Regions from separate parts of the Pseudoalteromonas sp. 1CM17D genome, predicted to be linked through region 2. Evidence: predicted binding sites of a transcription regulator. Region 2 holds the regulator's gene; each other region holds the start of a gene.
What was found. Region 2 encodes sigma-54, which starts transcription at its own class of promoters, with help from an activator protein. Its sites were predicted from a motif close to GTTGGCACGNNNNTNGNNT; they were not measured.
Positions count from the first base shown of each region.

Region 1: MSC25_RS16420 (LiaF domain-containing protein) is a predicted target of sigma-54. The motif match lies at 2,735-2,753, and genes of this name have one in related genera.
Region 3: MSC25_RS12925 (TorF family putative porin) is a predicted target of sigma-54. The motif match lies at 2,762-2,780, and genes of this name have one in related genera.

Region 1 covers NZ_JALNTP010000010.1:84,495-89,837, forward strand. The annotation lists gene MSC25_RS16400 (transporter substrate-binding domain-containing protein) at 1-327, shown strand, start outside; gene suhB (inositol-1-monophosphatase) at 381-1,184, opposite strand; gene MSC25_RS16410 (hypothetical protein) at 1,307-1,483, shown strand; gene MSC25_RS16415 (VOC family protein) at 1,555-1,971, shown strand; gene MSC25_RS16420 (LiaF domain-containing protein) at 2,042-2,698, opposite strand; gene MSC25_RS16425 (BON domain-containing protein) at 3,016-3,582, shown strand; gene MSC25_RS16430 (YqaE/Pmp3 family membrane protein) at 3,648-3,806, shown strand; tRNA gene MSC25_RS16435 (tRNA-Ile) at 4,076-4,152, shown strand; gene MSC25_RS16440 (hypothetical protein) at 4,513-5,343, shown strand, end outside.
Region 2 covers NZ_JALNTP010000008.1:47,955-53,297, reverse strand. The annotation lists gene kdsC (3-deoxy-manno-octulosonate-8-phosphatase KdsC) at 1-413, shown strand, start outside; gene lptC (LPS export ABC transporter periplasmic protein LptC) at 410-964, shown strand; gene lptA (lipopolysaccharide transport periplasmic protein LptA) at 954-1,502, shown strand; gene lptB (LPS export ABC transporter ATP-binding protein) at 1,499-2,224, shown strand; gene MSC25_RS14215 (RNA polymerase factor sigma-54) at 2,294-3,793, shown strand; gene hpf (ribosome hibernation promoting factor) at 3,821-4,108, shown strand; gene MSC25_RS14205 (PTS sugar transporter subunit IIA) at 4,113-4,565, shown strand; gene rapZ (RNase adapter RapZ) at 4,585-5,343, shown strand, end outside.
Region 3 covers NZ_JALNTP010000007.1:10,211-15,553, reverse strand. The annotation lists gene MSC25_RS12930 (M1 family aminopeptidase) at 1-1,698, shown strand, start outside; gene MSC25_RS12925 (TorF family putative porin) at 1,977-2,663, opposite strand; gene MSC25_RS12920 (hypothetical protein) at 2,941-4,104, opposite strand; gene MSC25_RS12915 (AsmA family protein) at 4,416-5,343, shown strand, end outside.

The DNA.
Region 1 (5,343 bases), on a different contig from region 2:
CAAGCTATGTTCACGCTCACTAGCCGGGGCAGAATCGATTACTTTCCTCGCTCATTTATCGAAGTTAATTCTGAGCTTGTTGCCAATGCGCAGAGTAACTTAGTTATTGTGCCTAATTTATTTATTAGTTATCCCACCGGTATTTATTATTTTGTTGTAAGTAGTAAGCCAGTTTTAGCGCAAGCCATAGAGCTTGGGTTGCAAAACATGCAAAACAGCGGAGAGTTTGATGCGTTATTTGATGAGTATTTTGCAAAAGACATAAACTCTCTCCCTTTTACAAAAGGTTATACCACGGAGCTAAAGCTCGATAACCCTTACTTTTAAAACAAAAAAGGAGCCATAGGCTCCTTTTTTATAATAGGGTTACATGCACTTTATTAACGAAGTAACGCTTCAGGTAATACTGGGCGAATTTCACGAATAATTGCTTGAGTAAGCTTAGGTGCACCACAAATAATGTTACCGCTATTGTTATAGTTAACGCCACCTGCAAAATCAACAACCATGCCGCCAGCTTCTTTTACAAGTAACTCGCCTGCTGCTGTGTCCCACGGTTTTAAACCAATTTCAAAAAAGCCATCAACACGGCCCGCCGCTACATATGCCATATCTAGCGCTGCAGAACCTGCACGACGAATATCAGCAGTTTGTGTAAACAATGCTTTAAACGCGTCTGTGTATGCATCTAAGTGGTGTTTTTGTTTGAAAGGGAAGCCTGTTGCTAAGATTGAACCAGCTAATTCTACGGTTTTAGTAACGCGTAAACGCTTGCTGTTTAGCTGTGCGCCTTGACCACGAGATGCAGTGAAAAGCTCGCCACGAACTGGATCGTAAATTACAGCTTGGTCTAAACGACCTTTTACTTTAAGTGCGATAGAAACCGCGAAATGAGGGATACCCTTGATGAAGTTAGTTGTGCCATCAAGCGGGTCAACAATCCATTGGTAATCTGCATCTTTGCCTTTGTGCTCACCTAGTTCTTCACCAACAATGCAGTGATCAGGGTAAGATTTTAAAATTGTATCACGAATTACGGCTTCGGCTTCTTTATCAATGTTAGTCACTAAGTCGTTAGTGCCTTTTTGTTGAATTTCAACTTTTGATAAATCTTCACTTGCGCGAAGTAAAATTTTGCCTGCGTTGCGCGCAGCGCGAACCGCAATGTTTAACATTGGATGCATGGTATTACCTTTGGGTTGTAAAAGAACGTTTATATATTTAAGCCGGCGTATTTTAGCGACTTTTGCCATAAAGTAAACAATAAACCCTAAATACTTTTGTGCGTTTTTTGTACGGCCTTGAAATGCATGTAAATTTATTCGTATCTAAGACATGTTGGCGTGTATGGATTGAAATTTGTTCAACCGAAGGGCAACTTAATCACAGCCATGATGCAAAGCTTTCGCGTCCTGCTAGCCAACGTATAGATGTAAAAATTAATCTTAAAAGGGCAGTACTCGCCAATATTATTAAAAACTAAAAAAAGTGCTTTACCTAAAGTTAGCTTGAGGTTTTATCTTGTGTTTAAGCAATCAACTAGGGTAAATAATAATGAAATTAGAACACGTACATTTAGTAGTAAACGATATAAATGCCATGCTTAAATTTTACCAAGCAGCCTTTCCTTATTGGTCAATTAGAAGTGAAGGGCATAACACCTGGTATGGCAAACCTAAGCGCTGGGTACATTTTGGCGACGATAACCATTACATTGCTATAAGCGATAATGGCGAGCATAAAAACAGAGATTTGGCAGGGCATCAAGTCGGGCTGGCTCACTTCGCCTACGTTACAAACAACCTAGACGCTGTTACACAGCGCTTAAAACACGCCGGATTTAGCATTGATAAAGAGGGCGCAGAAAACCCATTTAGAAAAAACGTATATTACTTAGACCCAGCCGGGTTCGAGGTTGAGTTTGTGCAGTATATGAGTGACATTCCAAGCGAGCGTAATAACGACTTATAAAATAGGCAGTAACTAACGGTGTAGAAAAGCGCATAATATGGCTTTTCTACCCATTGTGTTTTTACCCGTATTATTTATTACTCACCCCAAGCTGGGCCTTTAAATCATTAGCAAAACTCACAAACTTTTCTTTAATGGTGCGTTTAACTTTTACCTCCACCGAACCTAAAACTGTTTTACCTTCTAGGTTAATTGTGGGGCCTTGGCGCTTATTAAGCGACACCGTTTTGTTTTCAAAACTGCCTAATATACAAAACATTTTAGAAACTACATTAACATGCTCTGGTACGTAAATTTCTTCGCTGCCAAAAATACAATTTATATGCACGGTAACATGTTGGTGGGCAAAAATGGCATCAGTAAAATCTAAAACAATCGACCCCATATAGTTTTGAATGTAAATATTTTTAGGTACCACCCATTGGCCGCTACGCTCACTTGAGCCTAAAATACTTCGCAGTGTTAAGTTTTCTTCATCCGCTTGTTGGGCGCTGTAGTTAGGGGCAAATTGAGTTTGCTTTTGAGCACTGTACTGGGTATCTGTAGTAAGGGTTAAATCCTCTACTAAATTAAGTAATGCGGTATTTTCGGTTGCTTCCATTGCACTGTCTAAGCGCCTTTCAAAGGCTTCAGCTGAAATAACGCCATGGCTGTAGTTATAAATAAGTTGATCTATCACTTGTTCGCGAACTTGCTCTATTGGGCGGTCTTCAATTTTTACAGACATGGGAATAATCCTTTTTATATGAGTTACCACTGTACATAGCAAGTGGTGTACCAAAATTTAACTATTTATATATCAATGATTTATTGTTTTAGTAGCGTCGCTTAATTTATTATATTAACGATAGATTAACCAAAACAGCAATATAATCGTTATTTTCACCACTTAAGAAAGTTTTACCTAATAGCCTGTAAATGTTTACTCGGAGGTGTTTTTATTTATACCTAATAAAATAGCTAACTCCATGAATTTAAAGTGTTAATAAAGTTGGCCTAAAGCTCGCATATATAAGAGTGTCTTTAATCAAAAGGAGAAAGATTATGAAAACATTCAACAAATCTATGATTGCGGCTTTAGTTCTAGGTACTACAGCTATGGGTGCTCAAGCGGGCACTTGGGAAAATGAAAGTAAAGATGCTTGGATTGATGGTAAGGCAGAAACAGTGCTTCTTATGAACACTAATCTAAACAACTTTGACATTAACACTGATGTAAAAAATGGCAAGGTAGTACTTACAGGTAAAGTAAACAGCGACCTTGATAAAGAGCTAGCTGAAGAACTTGTAATTAGCCTAGATGGCGTATCTGATGTAGAAAACAACCTAACTGTTGTGAAAAACATGGATATGGACGACAAAGATCGTGACACTATGGATGATGACGATAACGACTTAACTGACGCTAAAATCACCACAGTAATTACTACACGTTTCTTATTTGACTCAGAAGTTGACGGTACAGATATCGACGTTGATACCGACAACGGTATAGTAAAACTTAAAGGTTCTGTTGAAACAGAAGCTGAAAAGCAGTTAGCAGTAAAAATTGCTAAAAATGCTGAAGATGTTCGTGACGTAGTAGATGAACTAACTATTGTTGCTGAATAATACACTATACTAAAAAGCCCAGCTTAGCTGGGCTTTTTGCTTGTCATTTTTAAAGGAGCTATATCATGGATATCATTCGTATAATACTGTCGATTTTATTACCGCCACTGGGTGTATTTTTACAAGTTGGTTTAGGTATGCACTTTTGGCTAAATATTTTACTAACTTTACTGGGTTACTTCCCTGGTTTAATTCACGCTATCTACATTATTGCTAAAAAATAATGTGTGGTGTGTTCAATGTGAGCCGGCCACTTTTTTATAGTTATTAAAATTGTAAAAAAGCGGCTTACATACTTCTGTGTTTATTTTTCTGTTATTTCCTGCCTATCCGCATGCAAAAAGATTACTATTTAAGCAGTCAGCTTACTGATTGTTAAAATAAAGGTTTTTGCTAGTGACAAGCCTTAAAAAACTTTTTATACTGCAACCCGCTTTAGTCGCTCAGTGGCTAAACGCTTCAAAAATTAACTACCTCGTAGTTATACAAAGTTGGCCCCTTAGCTCAGTTGGTTAGAGCACACGACTCATAATCGTTAGGTCCCCAGTTCGAGTCTGGGAGGGGCCACCACTTTTCAAAGCTTTCCAAGTAAATACCTACTAACCGAAATCACCCTGTGCTACCTCTGTGCTACTTTTAGTATAGCGGAAAACATCTCTATATGTTTAATATGATTATTGCCTTACCTTTTCCTTCTACGGAGTTTCGTTTCTAATTAGAAAAGTTTGTTGTTATATGATTAGGTATTTTGCTTCTGCCTGATTGTAGTCAATATTCAGGTAAATCATTCCTTCACCAAGTAAATGCTATAATATTGATCGCTCTAAGCAATAGGAAGCGAATGATGAATACTATTTTCTAATGAGCTTTTTAAAACCCAAAAGCTCATTGAAGGTGTTGAGTATGAGAGAACTTCAAAAGGAACCATAAGTGCACAAAAATAAAGATTTAGAATTTAAATTTAAAAAACCATCAAACAAAGACGAATATCTAGCTGCGCTTTATGAAGAGATTTCCGAAAATGAAAAATCAAATGGTAGTGTTCGTACATTAAAAACATACGTTTATGAAATTCTTGAACGGTTGAGAAAAGATGATCAGAAACGAAAAGATAAGTCAGAGCAAAAAGATTTCAATATTAGCTGGTCGCTTGGCTTCTTAGCATTTGTTGCACTCGTACTGATTATTAACGGCTCGAATGAAAGCCATGATTTTAATTGGTTACAACAAAATAGCTTTTCCATAAAAATTTTGGGGATTGCTCTAGCAACATTGTATATTGGGGTATCAATTGAAAGGTTCTCAATTTTTCGAAATCTATGGCAATTTGGATTTACAAAGCTGGTTGTATCAATTGCCATTTCAGGCTTGATTGTCTTTTCTACAGGAAAAGCAGCTGGCGCTATAAATTCTGTATTTGGCGTTGATGCATCAGCTTTTCCATTTACATTAACTTTTACATCTGGTTTGTTTTTCTTTCACTACGTACTCCCTTTTCTAGCCTTTGTTGGAATCGTTGCGGTATTTTTTGCTCTTGATGCCATAGGCTATCTTAAGTCTAAACTAAGTGATGGCAGAAACTATGAATTGCCACCTGTTCATTCATTTGTATTTCCTATATTGGCAACTATCTTGTTGGTAATTTTTTTAGGGTGGTCGAAAAATGACCTTGGCGAGAAGGTTTTACCATCGAAGATTTATAAATTGGCTCATATGTTAGACTTCAATAATAAAAACGAATGCGCCAATATTCGAGCAGAA
Region 2 (5,343 bases):
AAGCATTTAATACAAAAGATGGTTTTGGCATTAAAGCGCTGATCAATAGCGGTTTTGAAGTTGCGGCCATTACGGGGCGTCACTCAGAAATAGTGCAAACTCGCATGAGCAGCTTAACCGTGCAGCACATTTATCAAGGCCAAGAAGACAAACTTATTGCTTATCAAGAACTCAAAAACACTTTAAAGTTAACTGATGAACAAATAGCCTATATTGGTGACGATGGCCCTGACATGCCAGTAATGGAGCGCGTTGGCTTTGCCGTTGCAGTAAACGATGCACACCCACTAATTAAGCGCTTATCGCATTACACTACGCAAATGCCTGGCGGCTTTGGCGCCGTTAGAGAGCTCACAGACTTACTTATGCTAGAGAATGGCATAGCGCTTACAACACAAGGCACCAGTTCATGAATGCAGCACGCGTTATACTCAGTGCGTTATTCATCGGCTGTATGGTTTGGCTTTGGTACCCTTATTTTACCCAAACCAATGTAGCGCCAGAGCAAGAACCTGAAGTAATTGCAAAGCCCGATTACACCGCTATAGAGCTTAAGCAAACAGCTTATGACGAGCAAGGTAAAATAAGCCATAAAGTCACAGCGGCTAAAATGGAGCTGTACCAACAGCTTGGCTTTACATTTTTTGAAAAACCTATTTTTACTTTATATAACGAAAAGCAAACATGGCGAATAAATGCAGACGAAGCAACGCTTTACGAAGATAAACAACTTATTTTAGAAGGCAATGTGATTGCGAAAAATTTAGTTGATAACGCCATGATAGATAACATCAATGCCGATAACATCGAAGTCGACATTAAAGCGCAAACAATGCGCTCTGAGCAGCCAGTGGTTGTCACTGGGCCTAATTTAAAAATTGTCGGTAAAGGCCTTGAAGCCGATTTAAAAACCGAAGTAATAAAACTAATTAACCATACGCGAACAATATATTATGACCAATAAACTCACTAAAATACTTATTATCCCATCGCTAATGCTTGCATTTAGCGCCTCTGCTGCTGAGCCTGCTGCTCAACCGCCAGCAAATCAAATTTCTATTAGTGCAGACCGTCAAGAAGGCCAACTTAAAGAAAACGTAGGTATTTTTGAAAAGAACGTCGAAATTGTGCATGGTAATCGCAAAATTACAGCCGACCGACTTGAAGTACATAAACGTGAAGACTTAGGGGATAACAAACAACTCCTTATTGCCACTGGCAGCCCAGCCTACTTCGAAGAAAAACAAGACGATGGTACCGTAATGAGCGCCAGTGCAAACGAAGTACGTTACGACGTAGCAAAGCGCTTTTTAACGCTTGTTGGCGATGCTGAAGTCGCACAAGCCGGTCAAAAAATTAATGCTAAAAGTATTACCTACGATATGCAGCAGCAGCTTATTAGCGCAGAAAAAGACGAAAACTCCACGGATCGTGTCCACACAATTTTAGTGCCTGTTGAAGCAAAACTTAAAGAAAAAACAGGTAACGAAGGTCAACCATGAGCACCTTAAAAGCAGAACTATTAGCAAAAAGCTATAAAGGCCGCCAAGTTGTAAAAAATGTAGGCCTTGAGGTAGAAGCCGGCAGCATTGTTGGCTTATTGGGCCCTAATGGCGCAGGTAAAACCACCACCTTTTACATGATTGTAGGATTAGTACCTAGCGACAAAGGTAAAATTTCTATTGATGATAACGACATTACGTTATTACCTATGCACAGCCGCGCCCGCTTAGGCATTGGCTATTTGCCGCAAGAGTCATCAATATTTAGAAAGCTGACAGTTTATCAAAACTTAATGGCTATTTTAGAAACGCGTAAAGAGCTCAATAAAGCCGCGCGAGAAGAAACGCTTAACAACTTACTTGATGAATTTAGTATTCAGCATATTCGCGATAGCCAAGGTATGGCGCTTTCTGGTGGTGAACGCCGCCGTGTAGAAATTGCCAGAGCACTGGCAGCAAACCCTAAATTTATTTTATTGGATGAGCCTTTTGCTGGTGTTGATCCGATTTCAGTGTTAGATATAAAGAAAATAATAGAACATCTTAAAAACCGTGGCATTGGCGTATTAATTACCGATCACAATGTAAGAGAAACCCTTGATGTTTGTGAAAAAGCCTACATTGTTTCTCATGGGGAGCTAATTGCATCTGGCACCCCAGAACACGTATTAAATGACAAAACTGTACGCGATGTTTATTTAGGCGAGCAATTTAGGCTGTAACATTTAAGCCACACCTACAAGCATCTGCTAATATTAATTATAACAACATAAAAGGATTGTTAGAGATACATGAGGCAATCATTACAGCTGCGCATGGGCCAGCAACTTACAATGACTCCACAATTGCAACAAGCGATTCGCTTGCTGCAGCTCAGTACATTGGATCTCCAGCAAGAAATACAAGAAGCACTTGATAGCAACCCGCTATTAGAAGTAGAAGAGCAAGATTACACGGAAGAGTCGGCTGGAAAAAATGAACAAAAAGCAGATACGGATGATGTAACCGTAAGCGCATCGGCTGACGATACAACCAGCGAGTACGAGCAAGACAGTGGCGAAGCTTTAAATAAAGACACCGTTAGCGATGATATGGCAATGGATGTAACTTGGGATGAGTACATGAGCGCAGCCCCTGCGGCATCCTCAGGCCCAATGCCAGAAGATGAGTCTATTTATCAAGGTGCCTCTACTGAAACGCTACATGAGTATTTAATGTGGCAGCTTCAGCTTACTCCTTTTAGCCCCACTGATGAAGCCATTGCTATTGCCATTGTAGAAGCTGTAGATGACTCGGGTATTTTAACGCTAAGTTGCGAAGAAATTTTAGAAAGCTTTAACCAAGAAAACGATGACGAAGTTGAAGTTGAACTTGATGAAATAGAAGCCGTTTTAAAGCGTATTCAGTTATTTGACCCTGTAGGTATAGCCGCGCGCAGTTTACAAGAGTGCTTGTGTATTCAGCTAAACCAGTTTGATAAAGACACCCCTTTTATAGAACAAACTAAAATGATCTTAACCGATCACATTGATCTATTAGCGGCACGCGACTATCGTACATTAATGAAAAAGACTAAGCTTAAAGAAGACGAGCTTAAAGAGGTCATGACCCTAATACATACCCTCAACCCAAAACCTGCAGATACCATAGTAAGGGAAGAGTCGGAGTATGTAATACCAGATGTGTCGGTTAAAAAAATAAAAGGCCGCTGGGTGGTAGAGCTAAACCCAGATAGCATGCCAAAAATACGCGTAAATAGTCAGTACGCGGCTATGTCACGTACCGTAAAATCAAGTGGTGATAGCCAATTTATTCGCTCTCACTTACAAGAAGCTAAATGGTTTATAAAAAGCCTTGAAAGCAGAAACGACACGCTGCTCAAAGTAACAAACTGTATTGTAAAACAGCAACAAGCATTTTTTGAACATGGCCCAGAAGCCATGAAGCCAATGGTTTTAAACGATGTTGCTGAAATGGTAGAAATGCATGAATCGACAATTTCGCGTGTTACTACGCAAAAATATATGCATACGCCACGTGGTATTTTTGAGCTTAAGTATTTTTTCTCAAGCCACGTAAGCACTGAAAACGGCGGAGAGTGTTCATCAACCGCAATACGTGCCCTAATTAAAAAGCTAATTGCCGCGGAAAACTCAGCTAAACCATTGAGTGATAGTAAAATTGCGGATATATTGGCAGAGCAAGGAATTAAAGTAGCTAGACGCACAATAGCAAAATACCGTGAATCGCTAGCTATTCCACCGTCAAATCAGAGAAAGAGTTTGATATAAGACGTAAAAAACAAAGAGGAAATGCTTATGCAACTAAACCTAACTGGTCGTCACGTAGAAGTAACTGATTCACTTAGAGACTATGTAAATAATAAATTTGCAAAGCTAGAAAGGCACTCAGATCATATTAGCAATGTGCATGTCATTCTCGATGTAGAAAAACTCAACCAAAAAGCAGAAGCGACTATTCATGTAAGTGGCGCAGATTTATTTGCCTCAACAGAGCACCAAGATATGTATGCCGCTATAGACTCGTTGATTGACAAGCTCGATCGTCAAGTCATAAAACATAAAGAGAAGCTTGCTAGACACTAATATTATGAAATTAAGTACATTAGTATGCCAGGACTGCAGCAAAGCTGCGGTCCTTTTTAGTAGTAAAAAAAGAATTTTAGAGTTTATCAGTGAGCTTGCTCATGAAAAGCTCCCCTACTTACCACAACAAGATATTCTTAATGCGCTGGCAAGTAGAGAAAAGCTAGGCAGTACTGGCATTGGCCGGGGTATCGCCATTCCTCATGGCAGAATGGGTGGCGTAGAAGAGCCGCTGGCTTTAGTACTTGTTAGCGACACGCCTGTTAACTTTGATGCTATTGATAACTGCCCTGTTGATATTTTTGTTGCACTCATCGTACCAGATGGCGATAACCAACAGCACCTAAAGACTCTGGCAACCATAGCTGATAAACTGAGCAACAAAGAATTTTGTAAACAGCTGCGTAGTGCTAAAACCGATGCAGAGCTGTATCAAGTAATTGTTGATCAATCGTAGTAAATACTAAGGGCTATAAATGGAGTTAATTATCATAAGCGGCCGTTCTGGTTCAGGTAAGTCGGTTGCTTTACGCGTGGTTGAAGATTTAGGCTATTATTGCGTAGATAATATTCCGGTCAACTTACTGCCCTCTTTAGTGCGAAGTGTTTCAGATAACTATGACAAAATAGCCGTTAGTATAGATGTTCGTAATATCCCCAAAGAACAAGATGAATTTAACGATATTCTCGAGTACCTTCCTGACTTTGCTAAACCCACACTGTTTTATTTAGATAGTGATGATCAAACACTGATCAAACGTTTTTCAGAAACACGCAGATTACACCCTTTATCCATCGATTCACTGCCGCTTGATTTAGCAATAAAAAAAGAAAAAGAACTGCTTGATGTACTCGTAACACGCGCTGACTTTATGCTAGATACCACCGATTTAAGTGTGCACCAATTAGCAGAGTCAATTCGCGAAAAAATACTGGGTAAAAAAGATAAGCAACTTATTGTAACATTTGAATCGTTTGGCTTTAAACACGGCATACCTAAAGAAGCTGATTATGTTTTTGATGCTCGCTTTTTGCCAAACCCCCACTGGGAGCCTGAACTCAAACCGCTTACGGGCCTTGATCAACCAGTAAAAGATTTTTTGGCAAATCACAGCATAGTGCAAAAATTCACTTGGCAAATTCAAACCTTTGTACAAACTTGGCTGCCACACTTAGAGCGCAATAACCGTAGTTACCTCACTATTGCAATTGGCTGTACTGGTGGTCAACATCGC
Region 3 (5,343 bases), on a different contig from region 2:
CACATTGATATTTATCCTAAAAAACGTGCTTTAAATGCCGTGGCTAAAATTAAGTTTACCAATACCGCAAACGAGCCAATAACCCGTGTGTTAATTAACGAGCCTAGCCAATCTAAAAGCTGGGATGTAAAAATGGCGGGTGGAAAAATAGTTGAGCGTTTAACCGATTTTGGCATGGTATGGTTTGAGTTTGAACAACCGCTAATGCCTAATGAAGTACGCGAAGGTGAGCTTTCAGTTTCTCGTGAACACGACGGTTTTGTTGATAGAGGATCTGATACTCAACTCGTGCATAACGGTACATTTGTAAATAATAGAGAATTATTACCAAATTTTGGTTATCAAAAGTATTTTCAAATTGCGGATAAGTATGAGCGCCGTAAGCACGATTTACCCGAGCTTGAACGTGCACATAAACTAGAAGACAGCCGCTATTATACGCAAAATGAGTTTGGACCTGCTAATGGCTTTATAAACTACGAGGCAACAGTAACCACCGATGAGTCACAATTTACTATTACACCCGGTTATTTAAAAAGTGAAAGTGTAAAAGACGGACGACGTACTTTTGTTTATAAAATGGATGCCCCTATTTTAAACTTTTATTCTGTTCTTTCGGCGGAGCTTGAAAGCAAAAAGGTTGAACATAACGGTGTAAATATTGAGGTGTACTACCACAAAGATCATGCATGGAATGTTGACCGTATGATTGAGTCGGTACAAGACTCAATAGATTACTACACGCAAGCCTTTGGGCCATATCAGCATAAGCAGTTACGTATTATCGAATTTCCTAAGTATCGCTCGTTTGCGCAAAGTTTTGCCAATACGGTACCTTACTCAGAAAGTATTGGCTTTATTACAGACTTAAGAGATGAGAGTAAAGTTGACCTACCTTACTATGTAACCGCACATGAAGTTGCACACCAATGGTGGGGGCATCAAGTATCGGGGGCTAATGTAGAGGGCAGTGCCGTTATTTCTGAATCGCTCTCCCAATACAGTGCGCTTATGGTGCTAAAAAAACGCTTTGGCGCCGAGAAGCTTCGTAAGTTCTTAAAGTACGAGTTAGATAGATACTTAATGGGCCGCACAGGCGAAGCCTTTGAAGAAATGCCGCTGTATAAAACGCAGTCTCAACAATATCTTCATTACAATAAAGGCTCGGTTGCGATGATGGCTTTGTATGACCGATTAGGTGAAGAACGCTTAAATGCCGCACTTAAAGCATTTTTGAATGAGTTTAAATACCAAGCAACGCCATACCCAACCACACTTGATTTACTTAGTTATTTAAAGCGAGATGCAACACAAGCTGAACAACGTTTTATTGATGATCAGTTTAAATATATAACGCTTTATGAGCTTGAAATGAAAGAAGTGTCGGTTACAGATGATGCTGATAGCGAAGGTTTTTATACAGTAACACTGAGCGTTGAAGCAACTAAGCAGCATGCCGATGGACAAGGTGAAGAAACCGAGCAGCCGCTCGATGAGCTAATTGATATTGCATTATTTAGCGATGATCCTGAAAACCTACTCGCTGAAGACTTTGTGATTTACTCGCAAAAGCATCAAATAGTGTCTGGTACTAATACTATTGAGCTAAAAGTAAAAGAAAAGCCAGTGTACGCGGGGGTAGACCCGTACATTAAGCTTGTAGATAAAGACAGTAAAAATAACCTAGCTAAGTTTTAACGATTAACGATTAGCAATTAACGGAAAGGCCGCATTTAATGCGGCCTTTTTTGTTTTAGCGAATTGCTAATAGCAATGCGGATTAAAGCTTAATAAAGCGAATTAGCATATTGGTAAAAAGAGGTAATAGCAGCGAGGAGCTCGGCGATTAACCGAAGTGGGTTTTATAGTAAGGTGCTTTAGTCGCTAAAATTAAAAGGCGCTGTGAGTATTTAGGTGCCCTAAACGAGAAAAGGGCCAAAAGGCCCTTAGTGTTGCAGCAAGTAACACATTTTGTTTTAAAGCGTAAAGTCTACAGCGTAGCCTACGTAAACTTTAACATCTGACTCATCCATGTCGGTGTCAGATACGCCAAAAGTAAAACCATCTTTTGATACAGAGATACCGTAATCAATAATATTATCATCACCTATAAAGTCGCCAGAGTAGTGACCTAAGTGCAGCGCAACCTCAGTACCATTGCTGCCAACAGCAAAGCTGTAATCGGCATTTAGGTATAATGAATCGCCAAAGTCGGTGCCATCGCCATCTGCCGCTGAAGTGGCAAGGATTGCAGCGCCAAAGGTGAAACCTTCTGCGCTGATGCTACCGTAAATTTCAGAGAAATCAGCATCTGCCTCAGAAGCTGCATCTGGGTAAGCGTAATAAATGTAACCTACATCGTAGCTAAATGTGTCGTTAATATCGCCACCAAAACCCGCGTAAACATCAAGCTCATAAGTCATTTCATCGGCCCATGAAGCATTTGATGCCCAGGTACCTACATAAAAGCCTGACTCGTCAGCGTAATCAATACCGCCAGAAATAGCAGCATCGCCCCCAGTTTGCTCTTGACCACGCCATAAGTAGTTAGACGTAGCCGCTGCGTTTGCTGTTACTTCTGCATGTACGGCTGTTGATGTTAAAGATGTAGCACCTAATAAAGCTATTGCGCTAATTGCGATGGTTTTTTTTAGTTTTAGCATGTCCATTTCCCGTTATATGATTTTTATCGCCTAGGTTTTTATTCTCTTATTGGCAACCCTTTGACTGGCGGTGTTTTATTGTTTAACTGGGAATGCAATTGCACTGTATGTGCCAGCTTAAAATAATTTCTATAAAACTGTTTTTTTACTTTTATAAAACAATATGTTGAGGAGTTCTAGAAGAGGGGATGATTGAGGGAGTTAATTAAAAAACGCACACTGCTGGTGCATAAATTAACCTAACTGCACCAGAAAAATACAGTTAGGTTAGGTAAATTTAGCCAAATATAGTGCGCATAAGACTAATTGTTTCGTTTACTCCGCGGCCTTTTTGTACTTCGCTAATAATAGAGTCGCGTTTGCTACGAATATGCTCGGGAATGTCATCGGCTCCAAGTGCACGGTCTACAAGTATTTCGGCTGACTCTTTACCTCTGCGCTGTGGTTTTCCCGCACTTGTTGTGCTGCGTTTAGGTTTATTTAATAGCTTAATATAATTTGAGTTGTCGGCCGTGCTGGCATCTGCATAGTAAAAAAAGCACGGTAATAATGCTTTTATACTAACTAGTTGCTCTTCTAGTTCATTGCTGCCATTAGCCATTTTAAACCACGACATAGCATGAATGCTTTGTACTATATCTTGCCAGTAGCGCTCAAAGTCGCGATTGTTTAATTTTGTAATACCTAAAGCTGCGCATAATGCATCAAGACGGCTATTACTAATTGGCGTAAATACATCTGGGCGGCGCATTGCTAATAAACGTGTAGCAGGAGCAAGGGTTGGTTTTTCATCGCTACCGTTAAAGGCAAGTAAATAAGCAACAACAAACTGTTGGTAATCAGCTTCGCTCACATCACCTTCAAGCGGGATGTTAGCAAGTGCATCGTCAAACGCGCCAGGCAAGTCGGCTAGCATTTGATGAAAACCCTTTGCACTTTTTGTTGATGCGAACCATTCAACATCAAAGTTATAGGTGCTTGGGTCGAGCGTGGCAGTGTGTTTACCACTAAATGCCAGTAAATCCTCTGGGATCATATCTTTTAGTGCTTGCTCACGAATGCTGTGCAAATACGTGGTAAGGCGAAGCTGTTCGTCCAGTGCAATAAGTTTTTTATGTTGCTCTACAAACATACTAATAACAGGCCAAGGTGCTACACGTAGTGTTTTAAGCTGTAAAAAGCTAATTGCTGAGGTTAGCTGGTCGTGCAGCTTTTTTAAAACTGGCAGTTGTTGTGGCTCTAGTAAATCGTAATTTATACGGTCTTTACTTGCACTTAGTAGCTCGTAACACCAGCCTAAAAAATCCTCTGGGTGGTTTTCTACTTTCACGGCCATTAGGTTTAGGCTTAGTTCTGAAGCTTGCTTCAAGATGTTTTGGTAAATTTGACTTTCTTGTTCGCCTAGCGCCATTTTTGACGGTGAAATTAGCAGTTTTTTCATGCCTTGTAGAGTCTCCGAGTAGATACATTTTTTAGCTGCTTTATTTTAGCGCAAATACGCCAATAGCAACAGGGCCGTGCATCATACCTAACAATTCAAGGGATGCAATGTTGTAGGGTTTAATACTTGGTTAGATTTAAACTTGATGAACTTTACTTTTAGTCACCAATTTCGCAACGTTTACTTTTAAGCATAAATTCATTTCAAATTAAATAAATTACAATAAAGTGCTTTTTTGTCACAACGACAATGATTTTAAAGCTAACACTCGCTATGATAAGAACATTATTTGCACGTTTGAAAGGATGATCATGAAGACCTTACTCAAAATTGTTGGTGTAATACTCTTACTTTGTATTGCGTTAATTATTGCCGCTCCGTTTTTAATCCCAACCGATACTATTTTTAATAAAGTATCTGAGCAGGTTGAAAAAACAACAGGGCGCACACTTACTATTAAAGGTGATAAAACGCTTAGTGTATTTCCTGCATTAAAGTTAGAGCTTAACGATGTGCACTTTGCAAACATGCAGACAGGCTCACGCGACTACATGGCAAGTATGGAGCAATTAGCTGTGCATATACCATGGTTATCGTTATTTGGCGGCGAATTCAAACTTGATAAGTTTGTTATTAACGAGCCCAATATTTTATTAGAAACTGATAAAAACGGTAAAGCTAACTGGCAGTTGTTTGATGCTGTAGCAGAGCAGCCGCAAGAGCAAACTCAATCAGGCGAGTCAGTTAAACTACCAGAGAACTTTGATATAGAGTTAGGTGAAGTGGCTATTTACGGTGGTACGTTTACTTACCTAGATGGGCAAACAGGCGCTAAACAACAAATTAGTGACTTGGAATTGGCTATTTTACTTCCTTCACTACGTAAGACACTAGAGATCAAAGGCGGCATTACATATATGCAAGAGCGCTTTGAGCTTGATGTAAAACTTGATACGCCGGCAAAGGCAATTGAAGGGGCGACATTTGAGGTTGCTCAAAGCGTAGACTCTCGCTTGGTCGATCTTACTTTTAACGGCAGTATTGCTCGCCAAGGTAAAGATATAAAAGGCGAGTTAGCGCTAAGTGGCGACTCTGTTAAAGAGCTAGCAACTTGGCAAGGGGTAGACTTAAACGCTAAAGAAAATGCATTTAATGCGTTTAGTGTAAACGGTAAAATGCATCTTATAGATGATACGTTTAACTTAGAAGAGCTGATTGCTACCCTAGATGAATTAGAGA